3 regions of the Ensifer sp. ENS09 genome follow, and region 3 is predicted to be linked to each of the others. Evidence: predicted binding sites of a transcription regulator. Region 3 holds the regulator's gene; each other region holds the start of a gene.
What was found. Region 3 encodes LexA, which represses DNA repair genes until DNA is damaged. Its sites were predicted from a motif close to TGTTCNNNNTGTGTTCNG; they were not measured.
Positions count from the first base shown of each region.

Region 1: IB267_RS20610 (ATP-dependent helicase) is a predicted target of LexA. The motif match lies at 3,505-3,522, and genes of this name have one in related genera.
Region 2: IB267_RS11200 (PA0069 family radical SAM protein) is a predicted target of LexA. The motif match lies at 3,344-3,361, and genes of this name have one in related genera.

Region 1 is NZ_JACVBP010000004.1:23,448-30,456, reverse strand. It holds gene IB267_RS20630 (nitrate reductase) at 1-1,109, shown strand, start outside; gene cysG (siroheme synthase CysG) at 1,081-2,553, shown strand; gene IB267_RS20620 (hypothetical protein) at 2,553-2,861, shown strand; gene IB267_RS20615 (hypothetical protein) at 3,066-3,245, opposite strand; gene IB267_RS20610 (ATP-dependent helicase) at 3,588-5,657, shown strand; gene IB267_RS20605 (hypothetical protein) at 5,717-5,884, opposite strand; gene IB267_RS20600 (SRPBCC domain-containing protein) at 6,087-6,542, opposite strand; gene IB267_RS20595 (adenylate/guanylate cyclase domain-containing protein) at 6,710-7,009, shown strand, end outside.
Region 2 is NZ_JACVBP010000002.1:618,078-625,086, forward strand. It holds gene IB267_RS11180 (tetratricopeptide repeat protein) at 1-969, shown strand, start outside; gene IB267_RS11185 (4-(cytidine 5'-diphospho)-2-C-methyl-D-erythritol kinase) at 977-1,891, shown strand; gene moaB (molybdenum cofactor biosynthesis protein B) at 1,893-2,435, shown strand; gene IB267_RS11195 (glycosyl transferase) at 2,730-3,251, opposite strand; gene IB267_RS11200 (PA0069 family radical SAM protein) at 3,427-4,584, shown strand; gene IB267_RS11205 (ribonuclease HII) at 4,805-5,455, shown strand; gene IB267_RS11210 (F0F1 ATP synthase subunit B) at 5,749-6,234, opposite strand; gene IB267_RS11215 (F0F1 ATP synthase subunit B) at 6,248-6,862, opposite strand; gene IB267_RS11220 (F0F1 ATP synthase subunit C) at 6,939-7,009, opposite strand, start outside.
Region 3 is NZ_JACVBP010000001.1:297,895-304,903, reverse strand. It holds tRNA gene IB267_RS01595 (tRNA-Ala) at 79-154, shown strand; gene IB267_RS01590 (hypothetical protein) at 303-905, opposite strand; gene IB267_RS01585 (hypothetical protein) at 1,024-1,752, opposite strand; gene IB267_RS01580 (hypothetical protein) at 1,981-2,277, shown strand; gene lexA (transcriptional repressor LexA) at 2,515-3,237, shown strand; gene IB267_RS01570 (hypothetical protein) at 3,328-3,660, opposite strand; tRNA gene IB267_RS01565 (tRNA-Cys) at 3,870-3,943, opposite strand; gene IB267_RS01560 (thermonuclease family protein) at 4,096-4,830, opposite strand; gene IB267_RS01555 (hypothetical protein) at 5,052-5,345, opposite strand; tRNA gene IB267_RS01550 (tRNA-Asn) at 5,505-5,579, shown strand; gene IB267_RS01545 (deoxyribodipyrimidine photo-lyase) at 5,678-7,009, shown strand, end outside.

The DNA.
Region 1 (7,009 bases), on a different contig from region 3:
TCGGCACCTATGCCGATCTTGCGCTCGGAGACTACGATGGCCTGACGCCCTTCCAGTGGCCTCAGCCGGAAGGCCGGAAACGCGCCGAAAGCCGTTTCTTCGCTGCGGGCAACTTCTATCACGCTGACGGCAGAGGCCGGTTCGTGGCCGTTCGCCCGGCAGAGACCGACCGCACCAATGCCGATTACCCGTTCACGCTCAACACCGGCCGCATCCGCGACCAGTGGCACACGATGACCCGCACAGGCAAAAGCGCGCGCCTCTCGGCCCATATCGCCGAACCGTTTGCCGAACTGCACCCGCGTGATGCGATGGAGATCGGCGTCGGCAACGCCGACCTTATCGAGATCGAAAGCCCTGAGGGCAAGGCGTTCGTACGTGCGCTCATCACCGACCGCCAGGCGCGCGGCAGCATCTTCGCGCCGATGCACTGGAACGACCAGTTTGCGGCGAAGGCACGCATCGATGTCCTCGTGCCGCCGATCACCGATCGTCTTTCCGGCCAGCCGGCATCGAAGAACGTTGCGGTCGCCGCGCGAAAGTTCAAGGCGACGCACTACGCCTTCGCTGTCTCGCTGGCAAAGCCGGTCGATCCGGATGCTGCCTATTGGGCGCTGGCGAAGGCGGCTGGCGGCTGGCGATTGGAACTGGCTTTTGCCGAGCCGGTGGACGACTGGGCCGGCTGGTGCCGCCGCGTTCTTGCGATCCCGCAACGGGTAGAGCCGCTCGGCTATGCGGATGCACAGACCGGCGACATCAGGCTCGCCTTCTTCGATGGTCCGCGGCTTCTCGCGGCCTTCTTCCTCGCGCGTGAACCGGTCGCCGTCGCGCGCAACTGGGCAATCGCGCAGCTCGTCGCTGAACACGTCAACCTGCGCAAGCGCTTCGCGCTCGTCGCCGGCCGTCCGGGGGCCGACAAGCCGGATCCCGGCGCCACCGTCTGCTCCTGCTTCGGTGTTGGCGTCAACCAGATCGTCGCGGCCGTACGCGGCGGTTGCCACAGCGTCGAGGCCGTCGGCGTGGCGCTCAATGCCGGAACCAATTGCGGCTCCTGCCGCGCCGAAATCAGGGAGATCATCGATGGATGTCTTGCAGCAGCCGCAGAGTGACGGACCCGCCCGCATGGAGGCGCTCGCCAAGCTGCCCGTCTTCTGGGCGCTGGAGGGCCGGCGCGTCGTGGTGGCCGGTGCAACGGACGGAGCGATGTGGAAGGCCGAGCTGCTGGCCGCCTGCGGCGCGCGCGTCGACCTTTACGCTGAAGGGAACGACGAGGCGCTCGCGGCATTTGCCGGCCGTACCCCCCAACACCCCACCGCCATCATCACGCTAAACCGCCGGCACTGGGCGCCCGCCGATCTTGACCGTGCCGCGCTCGCCGTCGGCGATTGCGAGGACCAGGCGGAGGCGCGGGCATTCTTCGCCGCCGCCCGCGCGGCGGGCGTTCCGGTCAACGTCATCGACAAGCCGGACTTCTGCGAGTTCCAGTTCGGCTCGATCGTCAACCGCTCGCCCGTCATCGTTGCGATCTCGACCGATGGCGCCGCCCCGATCCTCGCCCAGACGATCCGCCGCAAGATCGAGACGCTGCTGCCGAAAAGCCTGAAGGCCTGGGCAGCGCTGGCACAGTCTCTTCGTGGAGCGGTGAACCGCCGGATCGAACCCGGTCCCCGGCGCCGCCTCTTCTGGGAACGTTTTGCCGATCACGTCTTTTCGACCATGGATACGCCGGAGGAGGGCGTAGGCGGGGTGCTTCTTGCTGATGCCGAAAGGCTCGCAGGAGCCCCCGCCATCGGTCACGTGACTTTGGTCGGCGCGGGACCGGGCGATGCCGAACTCCTGACGCTGAAGGCCGTGCGCGCGCTGCAAGCGGCCGATGTCATCCTTTTCGACGACCTCGTTTCTTCAGACGTGCTCGACCTCGCCCGGCGGGAGGCAAAGCGCATGCTCATCGGAAAGCGCGGCGGCCGCGAAAGCTGCCGGCAGGAAGATATCAACGCCATGATGGTCAAGCTTGCCAAGGCCGGGAAGCGCGTCGTGCGGCTGAAATCCGGCGACCCCATGGTCTTCGGCCGGGCCGGCGAGGAAATCTCCCATCTCGATCGCGAGAACATCCCCGTCGACGTCATCCCCGGAATCACCGCCGCAAGCGCCATGGCCTCCCGTCTCGGCCTGTCGTTGACCCATCGCGACCACGCCCAGTCGCTTCGGCTGGTGACCGGCCATTCGCGCCATGGCGGCCTGCCCGATGATGTCGACTGGGCAGGTATTGCCGATGCGCGCAGCACTGCGATCTTTTACATGGGCGGCCGAACGGCAAGTCTGATTGCCGAAAAGCTCATCGGCGAAGGCCGCCCGCCTGAAACACCGGCCGTGATCATGAGCGATGTCAGCCGTCCGACGGAGCGTAGTTGGCGCGGCACGCTCGCGACAATCCCGGAGGGCATCGCAGAGATCGGCTACGACAACCCTGTCCTCATCGCCGTCGGCGGCGTGTTTTCGGCCAGAGACAAACAGGCCGGATCGATCGGCCACCCTCTCGCCGGAGCATGCTGATGGCCATCTCCCTGGTGTTTCTCGTTCTCGCCATCGGTCTCAGCTGGCCGCGTTTCAGGCTCATCTTCGAAGCTCAATCGAACGCCGCGGTAGCCGTAGCGCCCCTCACCATGGTTGCGAGTGCCGTGAACCTCTGCGCCATCGGCCTCGCCGTTGCGGAACACGGTCTGCTTCTCGGCGGATTGTTCATTGCCGGCGCCATCTTCCTGGCGAGAATAATGCAAGCCGTGCCATCGACGCCGGGCATCTTAGCCTCGGCCCTATGTCTTGCCGGCTACATCGAGATCACATCCAAGGCAGTTGCGTGACGGGCTGAAGCGCCCCCGCGCCGCACAATCAAGCACCGGCATCCGCTGTCGCACCAAGGGATATTCGAGTGCGTCGCCTCGTATCAACGTCCCGAATATCCCAAGGTCGCCACCGTAGGCTGGTTCTAAGCGCGCAGGCAGGTCACGGCCATACCCCAATTGAGGAATGAGCCCGCGCCGGGAAAGCGACGTCGGCCACCGAAGTCAGTGCACGGCCGTTTCCGATCTATCGCCGCTTTCCTCGAATACGACCGTCTCGCCGAGCGGGGTCGCTGCAATTGACCTGATCTCTTGGGCGAGCGACGCCAGCTTGCGGGCAATCTCCTGCAGTTCGGCGGTCGAGCCGGTGGCCTCGCAGGTCTCTTCAACGCTCCGTTCGTCCATGGGCTCTTCCTCTTTCGAGTGGACGCAGGAGCGAAGCATATTTCTAATTCACCATATAAGGCCACAAGCCGTCGCGCGTTCTTCATGGCGGCGCACAGCCATAGGTATAGGCCGGTGGATGACGCCGATTACACCTACTGTCGCAAACAACCCCATCTGCGGTCTCACAGGTCATCAAAACCTTGGAAGAGTGGCATTCCGACGTTGCAAGAACGCAAACTCGGCGACGGCAGGGTTTTCATCTGGATGCTAAATTGCTAGTTCTTTCTTTGTTCCTGCCCGTCTCTTCGATGCAAATCGATGCGGGCTGTGACTGAGTGCGACGAAAACGAACGGGAACGCATGAGCGCCGCCTATCTCGAAAAACTCAATGACCGCCAGCGCGAAGCGGTCGAGCACGGTATCGGCTTGCCGGAAGGGCAGGTCGGCGGCCCGCTCCTCATCATCGCCGGCGCTGGCTCCGGCAAGACGAATACGCTCGCCCACCGGGTCGCGCATCTCATCGTCAACGGGGCTGATCCGCGTCGCATTCTCTTGATGACCTTTTCTCGACGCGCAGCAGCCGAGATGACCCGCCGGGTCGCGCGCATCTGCCGCCAGGTTCTTGGCGACAATGCCGCAGTCATGACGGACGCGCTTTCCTGGGCCGGCACCTTCCATGGCATCGGCGCCCGGATCCTGCGCATCTATGCCGAACAAATCGGTCTCGGCCCGGATTTTACGATCCATGACCGGGAAGACAGCGCCGACCTGATGAACCTCGTGCGCCACGAGCTCGGCTTCTCGAAGATGGAAAGCCGGTTCCCGACCAAGGGAACGTGCCTTTCGATCTATTCGCGCGTCGTGAACTCCGAAAGCTCGATTGGCGACGTGCTGAAGACGGCCTATCCCTGGGTCACCGGCTGGGACGAACAGCTCAAGGCGCTGTTTGCGGCCTACGTCGATGCCAAACAGGCGCAGAACGTGCTCGATTACGACGATCTCCTGCTCTACTGGGCGCAGATGGTTTCCGATCCGGAGCTTGCCGACGATGTCGGCGGACGCTTCGATCATGTTCTTGTCGACGAGTATCAGGACACCAACAGGCTGCAGGCCTCGATCCTGATGGCGCTCAGACCCGGGGGCCACGGATTGACGGTCGTTGGCGACGACGCCCAGTCGATCTATTCCTTCCGGGCTGCAACGGTTCGCAACATTCTCGATTTCCCGAACGCCTTTTCGCCCGAGCCCGCCGACGTCATCACCCTCGACCGGAATTACCGCTCGACGCAACCGATCCTCGCTGCCGCAAACGGCGTGATCGGCCTGGCGCGGGAGCGGTTTACCAAGAACCTCTGGACGGACAGGCAATCGGAGCAACGACCGTTGCTCGTCGCCGTCAAGGACGAAGCGGATCAGGCGGCCTATATCGTGGAGCAGGTTCTCGCTGGCCGTGAGATCGGCATCGCCTTGAAGCAGCAGGCGGTTCTATTCCGCTCGTCCAACCACAGCGGAACGCTCGAAGTCGAACTCACCCGGCGCAACATTCCGTTCGTGAAGTTCGGTGGCCTGAAGTTTCTCGACAGCGCCCATGTGAAGGACCTGCTCGCAGTCCTGCGCTTTGCGCAGAACCCGCGCGACCGCGTCGCCGGTTTCCGGTTGCTGCAGATGCTACCCGGTATTGGCCCGCAGACCGCCGGAAAGATCCTCGATGCGATCGCCGCCGATCCGGAACCGCTCGCAGCCCTTGCAGAGATCCCACCTCCCGCCAAGACCGGCGAGAACTGGACCGGCTTCGTCGATCTGGTGTCCGGCCTGCGACGGGCCGAGCCTGGATGGCCGCAGGAGATTGGCGCTGCGCGCGCCTGGTATGAGCCCCATCTCGACCGGATCCATGAAGACGCCGATACCCGCAAGGCCGACTTGCTGCAGCTCGAGCAGATTGCCGGCGGCTACCAGAACCGCGAACGTTTCCTGACCGAGCTGACCCTGGACCCGCCCGATGCCACCAGCGACCAGGCGGGCGTGCCGCTGCTCGACGAGGACTATCTGATCCTGTCGACCATCCATTCGGCGAAGGGCCAGGAATGGCGCTCGGTCTTCATGCTCAACGTCGTCGACGGCTGCATTCCGTCCGATCTCGGGGTCGGCACGACCGCCGAACTCGAGGAGGAACGGCGGCTGCTCTATGTCGGCATGACACGGGCACGCGATCATCTGTCCCTGGTGACGCCGCAGCGCTTCTTCACCCACGGTCAGAATGCCCAGGGCGACCGGCATGTCTACGCCTCGCGAACCCGCTTTATCCCAGCGACATTGCTGCAATTCTTCGAGACGAGCAGTTGGCCGAAGATTTCGGCAAGCGCCAGCGAGCGAAGCGCCAAGCAGATCCGCATCGACGTCGGCGCCCGCATGCGCTCCATGTGGAAGTGAGCTAAGGCGGTGGTGGACCGCAAGTTCGTGCGATCACCCTCGGACGGCCGGAAGATTTGTTAGCCCGGCATGCTCGGCGGCGCGATAAACTGATAGTACGACCACACCGCAACCAGGGCCGCAATCACAGCCAGCCAAATCAACGCCTTCCGCGGCACAGGTCTGGTCGGCTTCGCCTCCTTTTTCGGCTTTGGTCGTTCAAACTTGATGATGTTGTTGTCGTCCATTCGCTCCCACCCCGGGTAAATTCATACATGTTCCGGCGCGTTCAGCCGGCGCACCACTCGTGGCGCGCCCCGCCTAACGTCCTGATTCGGCATCAATAGGATGTAAAAGCAGGTTCGCGCCAATCCCGTTGAATCAACATGGCATTCCAACGCCGTCGTCAAGCCTTCAGGGCCAGGCGTTTTTAATCAAGAGACGTCGTCATCAAGCCGCACCGTCGCGGCCGAGCCAGGGATCGGGGCCTGGATCGCGCCCGGAGGCCGCTTGGCGCAAGCGCTCCAGATAATGCGTCCAGCCTTCCGCATGGCCGGCACATTGTTCGGCGCTGGGCAGGCCCGTTTGCGTAAGGCGCAGCAATGTTCCGGGCGGCTGTTCGATCAGGTCGATCTCGATCAGGCTCGAGCCGGGCGGCACGATGTCGCTGCCTTCCCAGCCGAAGCTGTAGGCGAGACGATGCACCGGCACGACCTCGCGGAAAGCCCCGCGGGCAAAACGCGCGCCGGTCACGTTGACGAGGTAGAGGCCACCGGGCTCCGCCTTGGTGTCGGCCTCCGTTCCCATCCAGCGCAGGATTTTTTCCGGGTCGGTCAAGAGAGCAAACACTGCGGCGGGGGGCGCCGGGATCTGTGTTTCGCGACGGACGACGAGGGCTTCTGGCATCGGTCTTCCCTTTGCTGATTGGCCTGCCCGCGGATTGCTAGCCTTCTGCGGGCGCCGCAATCATAGACCGCCATGGCGGATGGCGCCACCGCTCGCCCCAGTTTTGCGCTCAGCGCGGCGGCAGAACGGGGCTTGTCGGCAGGGGGCGCGGCCCTATCCTCTCTAGCATGGATTTGTCCGTCCCCCTTGCCTGGCTCGTGGACGAGGCGAGCGCCTCGCCGGAGCCGGACAGTTTCCTGTCCGACCTCGGCCGCCGGCTCGTCGCCGATGGCCTGCCGCTTGCGGCCGGCGCCCTTACACTCGCCGTGCCACACCCGATCATCGCGCGCCGCACCTGGCTGTGGCGGGCCGAGAGCGGCGTGGTGATCGAGAGCCTGGGCTTTGCCGGCGCCGTCTCCGACCGGGCGGGTGAAGAGTGGCTGGCCGGGTTCGGACCAGTGCTGCAACCATCGGCCAAACTGGGAAGG
Region 2 (7,009 bases), on a different contig from region 3:
GTGCTGTTTTCGATCGGTGCCGCACTCAACCGCGACGGCGCCGAAGACATCGTCTCGCTCTACCTGCAGACCGCGCGCCGGCTCGACCCTGACAGCGCCGATATCCTGGTCATGCTCGGCGGCATCGCCGAAAACCTGAAGAAGCCGAACGAGGCAATCGAACTCTACAAGGCTATTCCCGAGACCTCGCCGATGCGGCGCGTTTCGGAACTGCAGCTTGGCCTCAGCCTCGCCAGCATCGGCAAGGTCGACGAGGCGAAGAAGCACCTGAAGGCGCTGATCGACGTCGATCCGAAGAACATCCGCAACTATCTCGCCTATGGCAGCGTGCTTTCCGACGCCAAGGACTACAAGGAGATGGGCGAGCTTTACGATCGCGCCGTCGACCAGATCGGCTCCGTGCCGACGCGCAGCGATTGGACCGTGTTCTTCCAGCGCGGTATCGCATACGAGCGCCAGAAGCTCTGGGACAAGGCCGAGCCGAACTTCCGCAAGGCGCTGGAGCTCAATCCGGACCAGCCGCAGGTGCTGAACTATCTCGGCTATTCCTGGGTCGACATGAACACAAATCTCGAAGAAGGCCTGGAGATGATCCGCAAGGCCGTCGAGCTGAAGCCGGATGACGGCTACATCGTCGATTCCCTCGGCTGGGCCTATTTCCGCATGAACCGTTTCGACGACGCGGTCGTGGAGCTGGAGAAGGCGGCCGAACTGATGGCCGGCGACCCGACGATCAACGATCACCTTGGCGACGCCTACTGGCGCGTCGGCCGCAAGCTCGAGGCCGTGTTCCAGTGGACGCAGACGCTCGAACTGAAGCCCGAGGAAGCCGAGATCCCGAAGATCAAGGCGAAGATCGAGAACGGGCTGCCGCCGCTCAAGGAAACGGTTCCCGCCTCGGCCGATGCCAAGGAAACCGCGCCGAAGAAGGTGACCCCGGAAGCACCGGCGCCGGACAAGAAGTCCTGATCGTTCCATGTCGGACGGTAACATCGAGGGCCTCGCGCTGACGCGCGCAGCCCCCGCCAAGATCAATCTGGCCCTTCACGTCGTCGGCCAGCGCGCCGACGGCCACCACCTTCTCGAAAGCCTCGTCACTTTTGCCGATCGCGGCGACCGCATCGGTCTCTCGCGGGCGGATGCGGATCGCTTCACGGTCTCGGGCGCGTTTGCCGCCGCGTTGCCGATGGATGCCGGCGCTGAGGGCGGCAATCTGGTTTTGAAGGCGCGCGACCTGCTGCGCGCCGAACTGCGGGCGCAAACCCCCGACGCGGCCGGGCCGGTTCACCTGCATCTCGAAAAGAACCTGCCGCTCGCCTCGGGCATCGGCGGTGGGTCGGCGGATGCTGCGGCGACGCTTCTTGGGCTTCTCGAACTCTGGGGCGCGACGCTCGAACCTTCCCGCCTCGGCGCCATCGCGCTGCGGCTCGGGGCGGACGTGCCGATGTGCCTTGCCGGCAGGCCCCTCTTGGCAAAGGGCATCGGCGAGGAGATCACGCCGATCGACGATTTCCCCGCGCTGCCGATCGTACTGGTCAATCCGCTCGTCGCCGTCTCGACGCCGGTCGTGTTTCGGACGCTCGCCAACAAAACGAACTCGCCGCTCGCTGCGCCTCACGGTGCCGGAACTGTGGCCGAGTGGATTTCCGCCATCGCCACGATGCGCAACGATCTGCAGCCGCCGGCAGAGAGCCTTGAACCCGTGATCGGCGAGGTCTGCAAGGCACTGACGCAAGCCGGAGCGACACTCACGCGCATGTCCGGTTCAGGCGCCACTTGCTTCGGCCTTTTCGACAGCGAGGCACGCGCGGCTGCGACAGCGCGCGCTCTTTCAGAGGCCTACCCCGGGTGGTACGTTCTCGCCTGCAATTCGGTGGGCAAAGGGAATTAGCATGGCCGGCATCGACGAAAAGCGCCCCTTCATACCTGTCGGGATCGCCATCCTGACGGTCTCAGACACCCGCACGCGCGCCGACGACAAGTCGGGGGACACGCTGGAAGCGCGGGTGCGTGACGCCGGGCACCGCCTTGAGGCGCGCGCCATAGTTCCCGACGACAAGACGAAGATCTACGGCCAGGTGAGGGCCTGGACGCTCGATCCCACCATCGACGTGGTGATCACGACAGGTGGGACGGGCTTCACCGGGCGGGACGTGACGCCCGAGGCGCTGGAACCCCTGTTCGAAAAGCGCATGGACGGGTTCTCCGAGGTCTTCCACCGTATCTCCTACGAGAAGATCGGGACGTCGACGATCCAGTCGCGCGCAACCGGCGGCGTTGCCAACGCCACCTTCATATTCGTCCTTCCGGGTTCGCCCGGCGCCTGCCGCGATGCGTGGGACGGCATCCTCAAGCAGCAGCTCGACTACCGGCACATGCCCTGCAATTTCGTGGAGATCATGCCGCGGCTCGACGAGCATCTGAAACGCGGCTGAAGAGCATGGACCGTTCCGGCCCGGCCGACCTGTTACCTTAGTAACTGACGCTCGCTTTCCCTCCGGATAGTTTTCAAGCGTTGACACAGCGAGGAACGACCGCCGCACGTTCCATTCCTCGCACCGCAAGACCCTTCCGCCTCTGTCCCCCAGGCGGAATGAAATGTTGGATACGACGGGCAGCCAGAATGCTGCCCGGACAGAAATCTTCCAAACAAGGTCATTTGAGAGCCGCTTGGAGGTGCCGTCCCCTAAGGGACTGGCACCTTTAATTTTTTCGCGCGGGAACCGGCGTTACCGCCTGGCTTCGAGAGCCACCCAGGCCGGAACGAGTTCGGTCGAAAGCCTGCGGACTGAGCGGACATTCGTCATGGCATCCAGGCCCGCCTTGCCACGGGCGGCCGCAAGCGCATCGTTCTTGCGCAGAAGAAATCCCGTCTCCAGCGGCTTTCCACGCCCGGTCAGCCGGCGGAAGAAAGGCTTGCGGTGCAGTCTCGATCCGGAGAAACGGGCCGGTGCCTTGTTCATCGACACGTACTCGGCCAACTCATCGATCCAGCGGCCGATCGGGCGCGCGCCCGGCTCCAGCAACATCAGCCACTCGCCACGCGCCGAGCCCACCACATCGGCGAGATCCCAATCCCGGCAGAAACGGCATCCGGCGGCATCGGCCACGTCGGACGAACCGTCCTTCGAGCCGTGATCGAGGATGATCACATCGCTGACCAGGCCTTCCACGGCGCCTGCCACCAACACGGCAAGCGTCTGCGCCAGTTCGGCCTCGTTGTCGCGGGTTTCCATGATGATCGTGAGCATTGTTTCTCGTAACGCATCGGCACGGCAATTGCTACATCCGGGACACCGCTCGCAGCGGTGCCTTGATCGGTAAATTCGAAACTCCAATTTTTTGTTCTTGAATTGTTCCTCCATTCGCGATAGGAAAATAATCAGAACAAAACGGGATCAAATATCTGATTCCGGGGAGATTCCAATGACCGAGCTGTCTCAGATCAGGCAGGGTGCGCTTGCGCCCGCCAATACGGCAGATGTGGCCGAAGCGATGATGAGTGCAACGGGCCTGCGGATCGATATCGATCGCCGTCGCGGGCGCGGCGCCGGGATCAACATGTCCGGCCGCTTCGAACCGCGCAGCCGCGAGACGTTCGACGACGGCTGGGAAAGCCTGGAGGATCTGCCGCCCTTCAAGACCGAAGTTCAGGTCGAGAAGCCGCGCACGGTGATCACCAGGAACGAGTCTCCCGATATCTCCTTTGACCGCTCGATCAATCCCTATCGTGGCTGCGAGCATGGCTGCATCTATTGTTTCGCGCGGCCCACGCACGCCTATATGGGCCTCTCGGCTGGCCTCGATTTCGAGGCGAAGCTGTTTGCCAAGCCGGACGCACCGCGGCTTCTGGAGCGCGAACTGGCGCGGCAGGACTACAAGGTTAGGCCGATTGCCATCGGCACCAACACCGACCCTTATCAGCCGATCGAGAAGGAGTGGCGCATCATGCGCCAGATCCTCGAGGTGCTGCGGGACGCCAACCATCCGGTCATGATCGTCACCAAATCGGCGATGGTCACGCGAGACATCGATATCCTGGCACCGATGGCGGAAAAGGGCTTGGTGCGCGTCGGCGTCTCCGTCACGACGCTCGACCGGAAGTTGGCCCGCACGATGGAGCCGCGGGCCTCGACCCCGAGCAAGCGGCTGGAGGCGATCCGCATGCTTGCCGAAGCAGGAATCCCGGCCGGCGTTCTCGTTTCGCCGATCATTCCCGCGCTGAACGACCACGAGATCGAGCGCGTGCTCGAAGGTGCAAGGACGGCCGGAGCAACCGAAGCAAGCTATGTGCTGCTGCGGCTGCCGCTCGAGGTCAGCCCGCTCTTTCGCGACTGGCTGCTGCGCAATTATCCGGACCGCTACCGGCACGTCATGTCGCTCATCCGCTCCATGCGGGGCGGCAAGGACTATGACGCCGAGTTCGGCAAGCGCATGAAGGGCGCCGGCCCCTATGCGTGGCAGATCGGCCGCCGCTTCGACCTGGCGGTCAAGCGTCTCGGCTTCAACCCGACGCGCCGGCAGCTGCGGGACGATCTCTTCGTGCCGCCGCTCGGAACGGGGGTGCAGCTCTCGCTTCTTTGACGGCCTTCCGATGTCTCGGTAGCCGTCCCGCAATTCATAATCGGCGTACGGCGAGAGATGATCGCCCCGTCCCGCCAGGCAAGCCCGATGGCGGGCGCCTGAGACCACATAGCAGTTCCGGTGCCCCCTTACCCGCCGTGGGCCCCGGTAATCCCCCGTCCGCCGCCGCACTCGGACCTGGGGGCTTGAAGAGAATCGGTCGATCATGCGATCTAGACTTATGTCTCGCAGATCGTCCGATTCTCCCCTTTTTCCCGATATCATCGTAGCGCCCGATTTCAGTTTCGAGATTTCGGCCAGGGGCGATGGGTTCTGGCCGGTCGCCGGAGCGGATGAGGCCGGTCGTGGGCCGCTCGCGGGACCGGTGGTTGCCGCCGCCGTCATTCTCGATCCGGACGCCATTCCCGCAGGACTCGACGACAGCAAGAAGCTGACGGCCCAGGCGCGCGAAAAACTGTTCGAAGAAATCCTCGCCACATCCGAAGTGTCGATCGCCTCGGCGTCGGCCGGCACGATCGACGCCACCGACATCCGCAAGGCAAGCCTCGAAGCGATGCGGCGGGCCGTCGCCGGCCTGCCCTCGAACGCGCGCTTCGTGCTCGTCGACGGCCGTGACGTACCGCCCGGCCTCCCCTGCCACGCCAAGGCTGTGGTCAAGGGCGATGCGCGGTCGCTGTCGATCGCCGCTGCTTCGATCGTCGCCAAGGTTACCCGCGACCGCATGATGGCCCGTGCCGACCTTGCGCATCCCGGCTACGGCTTTGCACTCCATGCCGGCTATGCGACGGTGACCCACCGTCGCGCCATTGAGACCCACGGCCCCTGCCCGCTGCACCGCATGAGCTTCCGGCCACTGCGCCAGGACGACTAACCGGCGCGCAACCGCGTAGCGAGCGCCACGCAGGCGCTTCCGGTTTCGGTTCCGACATATCTCGCCAACAGGTTTTCTCGCGTCAGAAGCCATCCGGTGGCGCGCCTGCTGCCGTGCGACACCTTTGGCCTTGAACACTGGCACTGCTTCGCTTCGGCAGCTGAAGGCGAGACGCCTGCGTAAATCCTGGCGGAGCTTGGCGCCTCATCCTTCGGGCCAATGCAGCCTCTACAAACAGGCATAAAAAAAGCCCCGCACGAGGCGGGGCTCTTTCAATCGGAATGTCCGAACGCTTAGTTCAGGCGCGCCTTGACGTCGCCAAGTGCCTTCTTGAACAGATCGTTCTGGGCGCCGGCGTCGGCCTTAGCGGCAACGACCTTCTCGGCAGCGGCAATCGCGAGATCGACGGCAGCGGAACGAACCGCGTTGATCGCATCGCTTTCGGCCTGCTTGATCTTCTGTTCCGAAAGAGCCGTGCGACGAGCGACGTATTCCTCGGTCTTCTGCTTGGCTTCTGCGGTCAGCATTTCGGCTTCGCGCTGGGCGGCAGCGACGATGCCGGCAGCTTCCGCTTCTGCATCCTTGCGCTTGCGCTGGTACTCAGCGACGAGGCCCTGAGCTTCTTCGCGCAGGCGCTTGGCTTCGGTCAGCTCGTTGCCGATCTTTTCGGCGCGGGCGTCGAGCGCCTTGCCGACCATGCCTGGAACCTTGAGATAGGCAATCAGGACGAAGAACAGGATCAGGCCAACGAAGGCATAGAAAGTTGCATCAAGATGCATAGTTCAGTGCTCCTCAGTTGCCACCCGATGCCTTGACGGCAGCGGTGATCTCGGCCTTGGTGACGGTTCCGCCGATCAGCTGCTTGACGACAGCCGTTGCGGTTTCCTCGGCGATGGCGCCGACGTCGGCCAGTGCCTTTGCCTTGATGTCGGCGATGCGGTCTTCTGCAGCCGAGATCTTCTTGGCAAGGTCGGCTTCGACGGCGGTGCGGTCAGCATTGGCCTTGGCCTTTGCGGATTCGCGGGCGTCGTCGGCGATCTTGTGACCCTTGGACTTGGCGGTTGCCAGGTCCTGCTCGTAGGAAGCGATGGCAGCGTCGGCTTCGCCCTTGAGGCGGGACGCTTCATCGAGATCCTGAGCGATCCGATCGTGACGGGTTTCCAGAATTCCGCCGATCCGCGGAATGATGACCTTCGACATCAGGAGATAGAAGAGGCCGAACGTGATCGCGAGCCAAAGCAGCTGCGATGCGAAATGGGTCGTATCGAAGGGCGGGAACACGCCGGAGCCAGCCTCGCCTTCGTGAGCCACACCCGTTTCGGTGTGCACCTCACCGGCCGCAGCGGCATCGTGTGCTTCGGCGCCTTCAGTGGTGGTTGACTGGGCATAAGCCGCGGTCACAAACATGCTCACCTCCAGGTGCACTCAAGAATATGCGCGGCCGCGACCTTTTGACGGGTCGCGGCCGAAACTCCAGCCGATATTAGACGGCGAAGAGGAGGAGCAGGGCTACGAGCAGCGAGAAGATGCCCAGAGCTTCCGTAACGGCGAAGC
Region 3 (7,009 bases):
GGGCAACGACGTTCGAGCGTGCGTGCTGGCGCGCGTCTATTGACAGGCTTGGCGGCCGTCGTGTTGACTGGATGGCACGGGGCCGTAGCTCAGTTGGGAGAGCGCCGCAATCGCACTGCGGAGGTCGAGGGTTCGACTCCCTTCGGCTCCACCAAGGCAAACAGAATTGAGCCAATTGCCGAAGCACTGGATCAGCGGCTGATTTGTAAGCAGATCGCAAGTTCGCGTTACTCTGGGGATACCACTCGTCCCGGCCACCGCCCGGCCTTCGCGCAACAACGCCCGCTCACGCGCCCCTGTTTTCAGAGGCTGAACGGATCCCGTGCCGAGCGTTTCTCGCTCGGTGCATTGAACGGATCCGCCTTCTTCTCCTTGGACTTGCGGCCTTCGTCGGCGATGATCTCGTCGACTGCCTTCTGGCACTTCATCAGCTCTTCGGCCGCGGGGCCAGTGCCGCGCAGGCTGAGATTGGCGATCACGCGATCTTCGAACGCGATGGCCAGGCCCCGCTTGCGCACGAAGCCCGTCAGGAACTCGGCGTCGGTGACGTTCACGAACAGAAACTTTCCGCTCGCATCGCCAGCAGCGGTCGCCGAAGCGCTCCAGGGCTCGGTCTTGTCGAAGCGGAACGTCAGGTCGTATTCCTTGCCGACCTCGAGCGACCGCCAGTCGTCGCTGGCAAAGCTCATGTAGAGCGGCGACTCGGAGCCCTTGGGATAGAACCCGAGCCGCAAGGTGACGCCGCCGTCGAATTCCGACGATATGAAGCAGGAGCCCTCCATCGAGGTGTCGGATGCAACGGTCCAACCGTCGACGTCCTTCCACTTGATGATTTCGGACTCCTCGGCCGCGGCCGATCCCGCGGCGATCAGACAGCTTACCAATCCGACCAGCAATCTACGCATGCAAAACCCCCGTTTGCCCGCATTTTGATAGGTACCCGCGCCGCTGTCGAGGGTACCGAGCCCGATACCAGCAACATTTTAGGAATATTCACCTCTCTGCGGAAAGCGGACGCGCCCATCACATGGCGAAAGGATCTTTCGACGACTTGGTCTGGCCGCCACCGGCAAAGGGATCGTTGTTCGGGCCAGTGCCACCGGCGCCGGCAAAGGGATCGTTCGCTGCCCCCTGCCCGCCGTTCGGGATCAAGGCGCTAACCGCCTCCTGACATTTGAACATCTCGCTCACCGCCTTCATCGAATCGCGCAGGCTGAGGCTCGCGACGACGCGTCCCTCGAAGGCCAGCGCCAACGTGTTCTTGCGAACGAATTCGGTAAAGAAGTCGGTGTTGGAAAAGTTCACGACGAGGGCCTTGGCGCCGGTAAGATCGACGCCGAATGCAACGGCCGGCCACTGGCGACCCCGGTCGAGCTGCAAGGCGACGTCATATTCCCGCTGCGGCTCGATGGATTTCCACTCGGCATTGCCGATCGAAAGAAACGCCAGGTTCGCCGACCCCCGCGGATAAAAGCCGATACGAAGGATTGCGCCTGCATCATAGCTCGTCGCGGCGTAACACGAGCCTCCCAGGGATGGATCGGAACCCACCGTCCAGGCGTTGATCCGCTTCCAGATGTTCGAACGCCCATCTTCAGCAGACGCCGCTCCGGCCGTGAGCAACAGACCGAGCACCACCAACGACAATCTACGCATGCAATTACCCCACTTTCCACGCAAAGTTATCTTTTTTTGACCTCCTGTCGAGACGGTGAAGCCCCTTCCTCGCAGGGATTTTTGCGCATCCCCCACCCCCGACCCTAGAGCCGATACTGCCGGTGCGTTCTTCGCGCGTCGCAAGAGGAACGGTCAAGATGAACTCGAGGTGGAGCGGCTGGCGCAAATCGGACACAGCCTGCAGGCAAAGAGCTGTTGAACACGGCAGAGTGATCGCCATGCTTGCTGGACTTCGGAACGAAAGCACGGTTCACATCGTTTCCCACCATGTAGTGCCACCCCTTCATCAAGTGGACGATTCCCGTGCTTGCCGCCCTGCTTCTCGCTTCGATAGTCGCATCGCCCAATATGCCTGACGTCAAGCTCAGCGCCGCGACGGTGGATGAACTCCAGACCGATTTCGAACGGGCCGTGCCGTGCCATCAGATCGATGGACGCAACGTGTGGAAGGGCGCACTGGCGTTCTACATCCAGTCCTTCGTTTATGACGGCGACACGCCCGTCGCGACCGACGCCGCCGACGCGGTGCTGCCGGAAGACAACAGCGCAGAGACGGTGAAGGAGTTCGAGGACGCCTGCTCGACCTCGCAAGCGACCTAAATCTCTCCTCATAGAGCCCCGTGATTCGCTCGAATCAGCTGCGCGACTGGCGTCATCCGGCGCGATTTTGGCACGCAACCGTCGCCGATAAGCGCCCTGCTCCCGCAAAAGTGACCGATCGGCACCCGCAGAAGCGGCCAATCGCCTGAATTCACGGAATTTTAGGCACTTGCGGAACACATATGGAACAGATAGTGTCTGTTCTTGATTTGTTTCACGCCTCTGGAGCGACGTGCCATGCTGACCCGCAAGCAACAGGAATTGCTTCTGTTCATTCACGAACGCATGAAGGAGTCGGGCGTACCGCCGTCATTCGATGAAATGAAGGATGCGCTCGACCTGGCGTCGAAGTCTGGCATCCACCGTTTGATCACCGCGCTCGAAGAACGCGGCTTCATTCGCCGGCTGCCGAACCGGGCGCGCGCGCTCGAAGTCATCAAGCTTCCGGAAGCCTACGCCGCCGGCCAGCAGCAGCCGCGCAGGGGCTTCTCGCCGAGCGTGATCGAAGGCAGCCTTGGAAAGCCGCCGGCGGCCGCTCCTGCTGCGCCGAAGCCCGCCCCGGTTGCCGAAAGCACGTCCGTTTCCGTCCCGGTGATGGGGCGCATCGCTGCAGGCGTTCCGATCTCGGCGATCCAGAACAACACCCATGACATCACCGTGCCGCTCGACATGATCGGCAGCGGCGAACATTACGCCCTTGAAGTGAAGGGCGATTCGATGATCGAGGCCGGCATCTTCGACGGCGACACGGTGATCATCCGCAACGGCAACTCGGCCAATCCCGGCGACATCATCGTGGCGCTCGTGGACGACGAGGAAGCGACGCTGAAGCGCTTTCGTCGCAAGGGCGCGTCGATTGCGCTCGAAGCCGCCAACCCCGCCTACGAGACGCGCATCTTCGGACCAGATCGCGTGAAGATCCAGGGCAAGCTCGTCGGGCTGATCCGCCGCTACCATTGAATTCCAGGCAGAACGCCGAATCAAAAAAGAGCCTCGCCAAGGAAATTGGCGAGGCTCTTTCCATTTCGGGTGACCTGAAATCCAGATCGCCTATTCGTGGATCGTATATTCGCCGAGCTCGCAGAGATCCTGCGTGTCCTCGGTCGTATCGAGGGCCGAGCCCTCCTCGAATTCGAATCGCATGTCGTATTTGCAGACGTCCCGCCCGTCGGCAATGGTGATCTCCATGCTCTCGCCAGGGTTCAGGACCTGCCGACCGAAAACATCGTCTTCCCACTCATTGACGCCGACCGGCGACGTATAAAAGTTCGTCAGGACCACGCTGGTGTTGTTCTTCAGCTGGAAAACCAGGTCGTCCGCGTGCGCCTCAATAGCGGTCGCCGCAATACACGCCAACGCCGTCAGGATCAGTCTCTTTTTCATTGATGCCATTGCCTCCGTTCTTAATGTTGACGGACGCTACCGATGCGGCTGATCTCAGCGGAGTCATCGTTCCCCCTCTACCGATTTCACCGAAGCGATAAGATCCGACGGAGGCATAGGAGACGTGGCTTGCGCGGACGTGGGGTCGCGAAACGACCCGCGCTGCCCCAGGGCAGAACGTCGAACCAATTTAAACGAGGTGAAAATATTGGAGGCCTCGCCCGGAATTGAACCGGGGTACAAGGATTTGCAGTCCTCTGCGTCACCACTCCGCCACGAGGCCTCACAGCTCGGATAACCAAGCGTTGGCGCGGATTTAGAATGATTGCAGAAAAACCGCAAGAGGCATTTTCTGAAAAACGCGCCGTCGATTTGTTGGATAGATACTTTCCACAGAACGATCGCCGATGTCCGCCGATCGGCTCCCAGTTGATCTCAGCACCAGGGCGTCGGGCGTCCATCCCACGGGCGCACGAGCCCCTCGGAGACAAGCACGCGTCCAAGAGATTGATCGCCACGGGTAACCAGGCGCAGTTTTTCGCCGGCCTTGGCGTCTGATCGCCCGCCTGCCGAAACCAGCTTGAAGTCGCCCGCGTTCAGCAGCTCTCGCAGGCGCTGCTTGGCGTAGAAGCCGCGCGAACGCTCCTTGTCGCAGCTTGCCTGGCGGATTCGCGGCGCGTCGACGTCGGCGACGCGGATCGTCTCGCCATGAAAGACGAAAGTGGCGCCATCGATCACGCAGTTGTCGTTGCGAATGCCACAGAAATAGAACTGGTCGGTGCGGATGGACGCCGTCTTCACCTCTTCATTCGGCCGCACGACAGGGGTAGGCGGCGTGACCCCGACATTCACCGACGGCACGGGTGCGGCCAGAGCGACCTTGGTGACCGGGTCGGGCTTCGGATTCGGCTTGTGCCTGTCCGCCTGATGCGCGACGCGCTCCTGCGCTTCAGGAACGGCACGCGGAGGCTTCGGCTTCGTTTCCGTTCGCGACGCAAATGCCACGACATCGGAAACCACGGGCCAGTGCCGCAACTCGGCGCGATGGTCATAGGCCATGACGCCGCCAAGGGTGAGCGCTGCGGCCAGATACCATGGCGCCATGCCGCCCTGCTTGCTGCTGCTTCTGCCCGAACTGCGGCGTCGACGTTTCGTAGTGGCTTTGGCCATCGGTCCCCATCCTGATTCGAGACCGCATTATGCGTTTGATGCGTTGCCGAAAAGTTTTCGAGGGCACCCCAACAGAAGGGAAGACGGCGACGAACCGGTCATTCGCCTGCGCGGCCACGGCCCTTGTTGAGAGATTCGGAATTGATGCGGGGCGGCCGCGAGGTTTCGAAACCGCCGACCACCCTGCCCTCGACAACAAGATCGATAATTCTGCGCCCGGCTCAGGAACCCTTCGAGGAATTGGTCTTCCCGCGCCATCGCGCCCACCAGACGGCCAGGCGACGACGACGGCGGCGAACCGAGGGAATGTCGTGGGAAAGCACGATCAGGCCCAGCGGTATCATCCAGAAGCCCAGCACGGGCAAGAAGCCTAGAAAACCGCAGAACACCAGCAGCGAACCCAGCAGGATGCGCAAGAGCGGAGAGTCGGGCAGCGCTATGCGCCATTTGCCCAGCACGATCTGTCGTGTCTGCGGATCAATGCCGAAATGCATCTGCTTCCTGTTTTTATTCATCATTCCCTATCCGGCGTGTTTTCCCACAATTGGGGACTTCTCCACAGCCTCGCAACGGAACTTGTCATTTTTTTTGAAAAAAGCGCTTGGCAAATCAGAAAAGCATGCGTATTAGCAGCCTCACTTCTGAAGCGCACAGCACAACAGCGGCGCGGATGATCCCTGGTAGCTCAGCGGTAGAGCATTCGACTGTTAATCGACAGGTCGCCGGTTCGAATCCGGCCCGGGGAGCCACTTTCTAAAAGAGCCATTTGCAGCGATGCGAATGGCTCTTTTTCATTTTGCGCCTATGTTCCATAGGTGATCAATCCCCAACCTCCTGATGGTTCTCCATGACAAAGGCCGCGGCGCCGCCCATCATCGTCTGGTTCCGCAAGGATCTTCGCCTGGCCGACAATCGCGCTCTTTCGGCCGCTGCCGGCGAAGCCGCGGTCATTCCCCTCTATATTCGCGAACCCGCCGACAGCGGCAACGGCCCGCTTGGCGCGGCTCAGGAGTGGTGGCTGCACCATTCGCTTGAAGCTTTGGGCGCAAGTCTTGCCGAGCGCACTTCAAGCCTCGTTCTTCGATCAGGCACGCCGCTGGACGTGATCGTCGAGATCGCGCGCGCAAGCGGCGCGGAGCGCATCTACTGGAACCGTCGCTACGACCCGAGCGGCATCGCCACGGATACCGCGCTCAAGAAGGCGCTGGCAGAACGGGGCATCACCGCCGAGAGTTTTGCTGGGCAGTTACTGCACGAGCCCATGCGGCTGCTGACGACCACCGGCGGCCCCTACCGCGTGTTCACGCCGTTCTGGCGCGCGCTCGTGCTGAAAAACGAGCCGGCACCGCCGATCGACCGGCCGCACCATGTTGCAGCACCGGAAACCTGGCCGCGATCGGAGCGCCTCGACGACTGGTCGCTGTTGCCGACGAAGCCGGACTGGGCAGCAACATTCGGCGAGGTGTGGACGCCGGGCGAAGACGGTGCCTCCGCCCGCCTCGAAGAATTCATCGACGAAAAGCTCGACGCCTACAAACGTCGCCGCGACTTCCCCGACGCGGATGGCACATCCCTGCTCTCACCCCATCTGGCGTTTGGCGAAATCTCGCCGGCGCAGGCCTGGCACGCGGCAGCGGGCCCCCAGGCCGACAGCGGCGAAGGGGCTGCCACCTTCCGCAAGGAGCTCGCCTGGCGCGAATTCTCCTACCATCTGCTGTTTCATTATCCTGAGCTCCCCCGCCGCAACCTCGACCGTCGATTCGACCGCTTCCACTGGCTGAACGACGACGACGATTTCACCACCTGGACCAAGGGGCTCACCGGATACCCGATCGTCGATGCCGGCATGCGCCAGCTGTGGCGTCACGGCTACATGCACAATCGCGTCCGCATGATCGTCGCCTCCTTTCTCATCAAGGACCTGCTCGTCGACTGGCGCAGGGGAGAAGCTTGGTTTCGCGACACGCTGGTCGACGCGGATCCGGCCAACAATGGCGCAAGCTGGCAATGGGTCGCCGGATCGGGCGCGGACGCCGCACCGTTCTTCCGGATCTTCAACCCGCTGATCCAGGGCGAAAAATTCGACCCCGACGGTCTCTATGTGAAGCGCTTCGTGCCGGAACTCGAGCGCCTTTCCCCGCGCTATGTCCATCGCCCCTTCGCAGCCCCACCCGCAGCC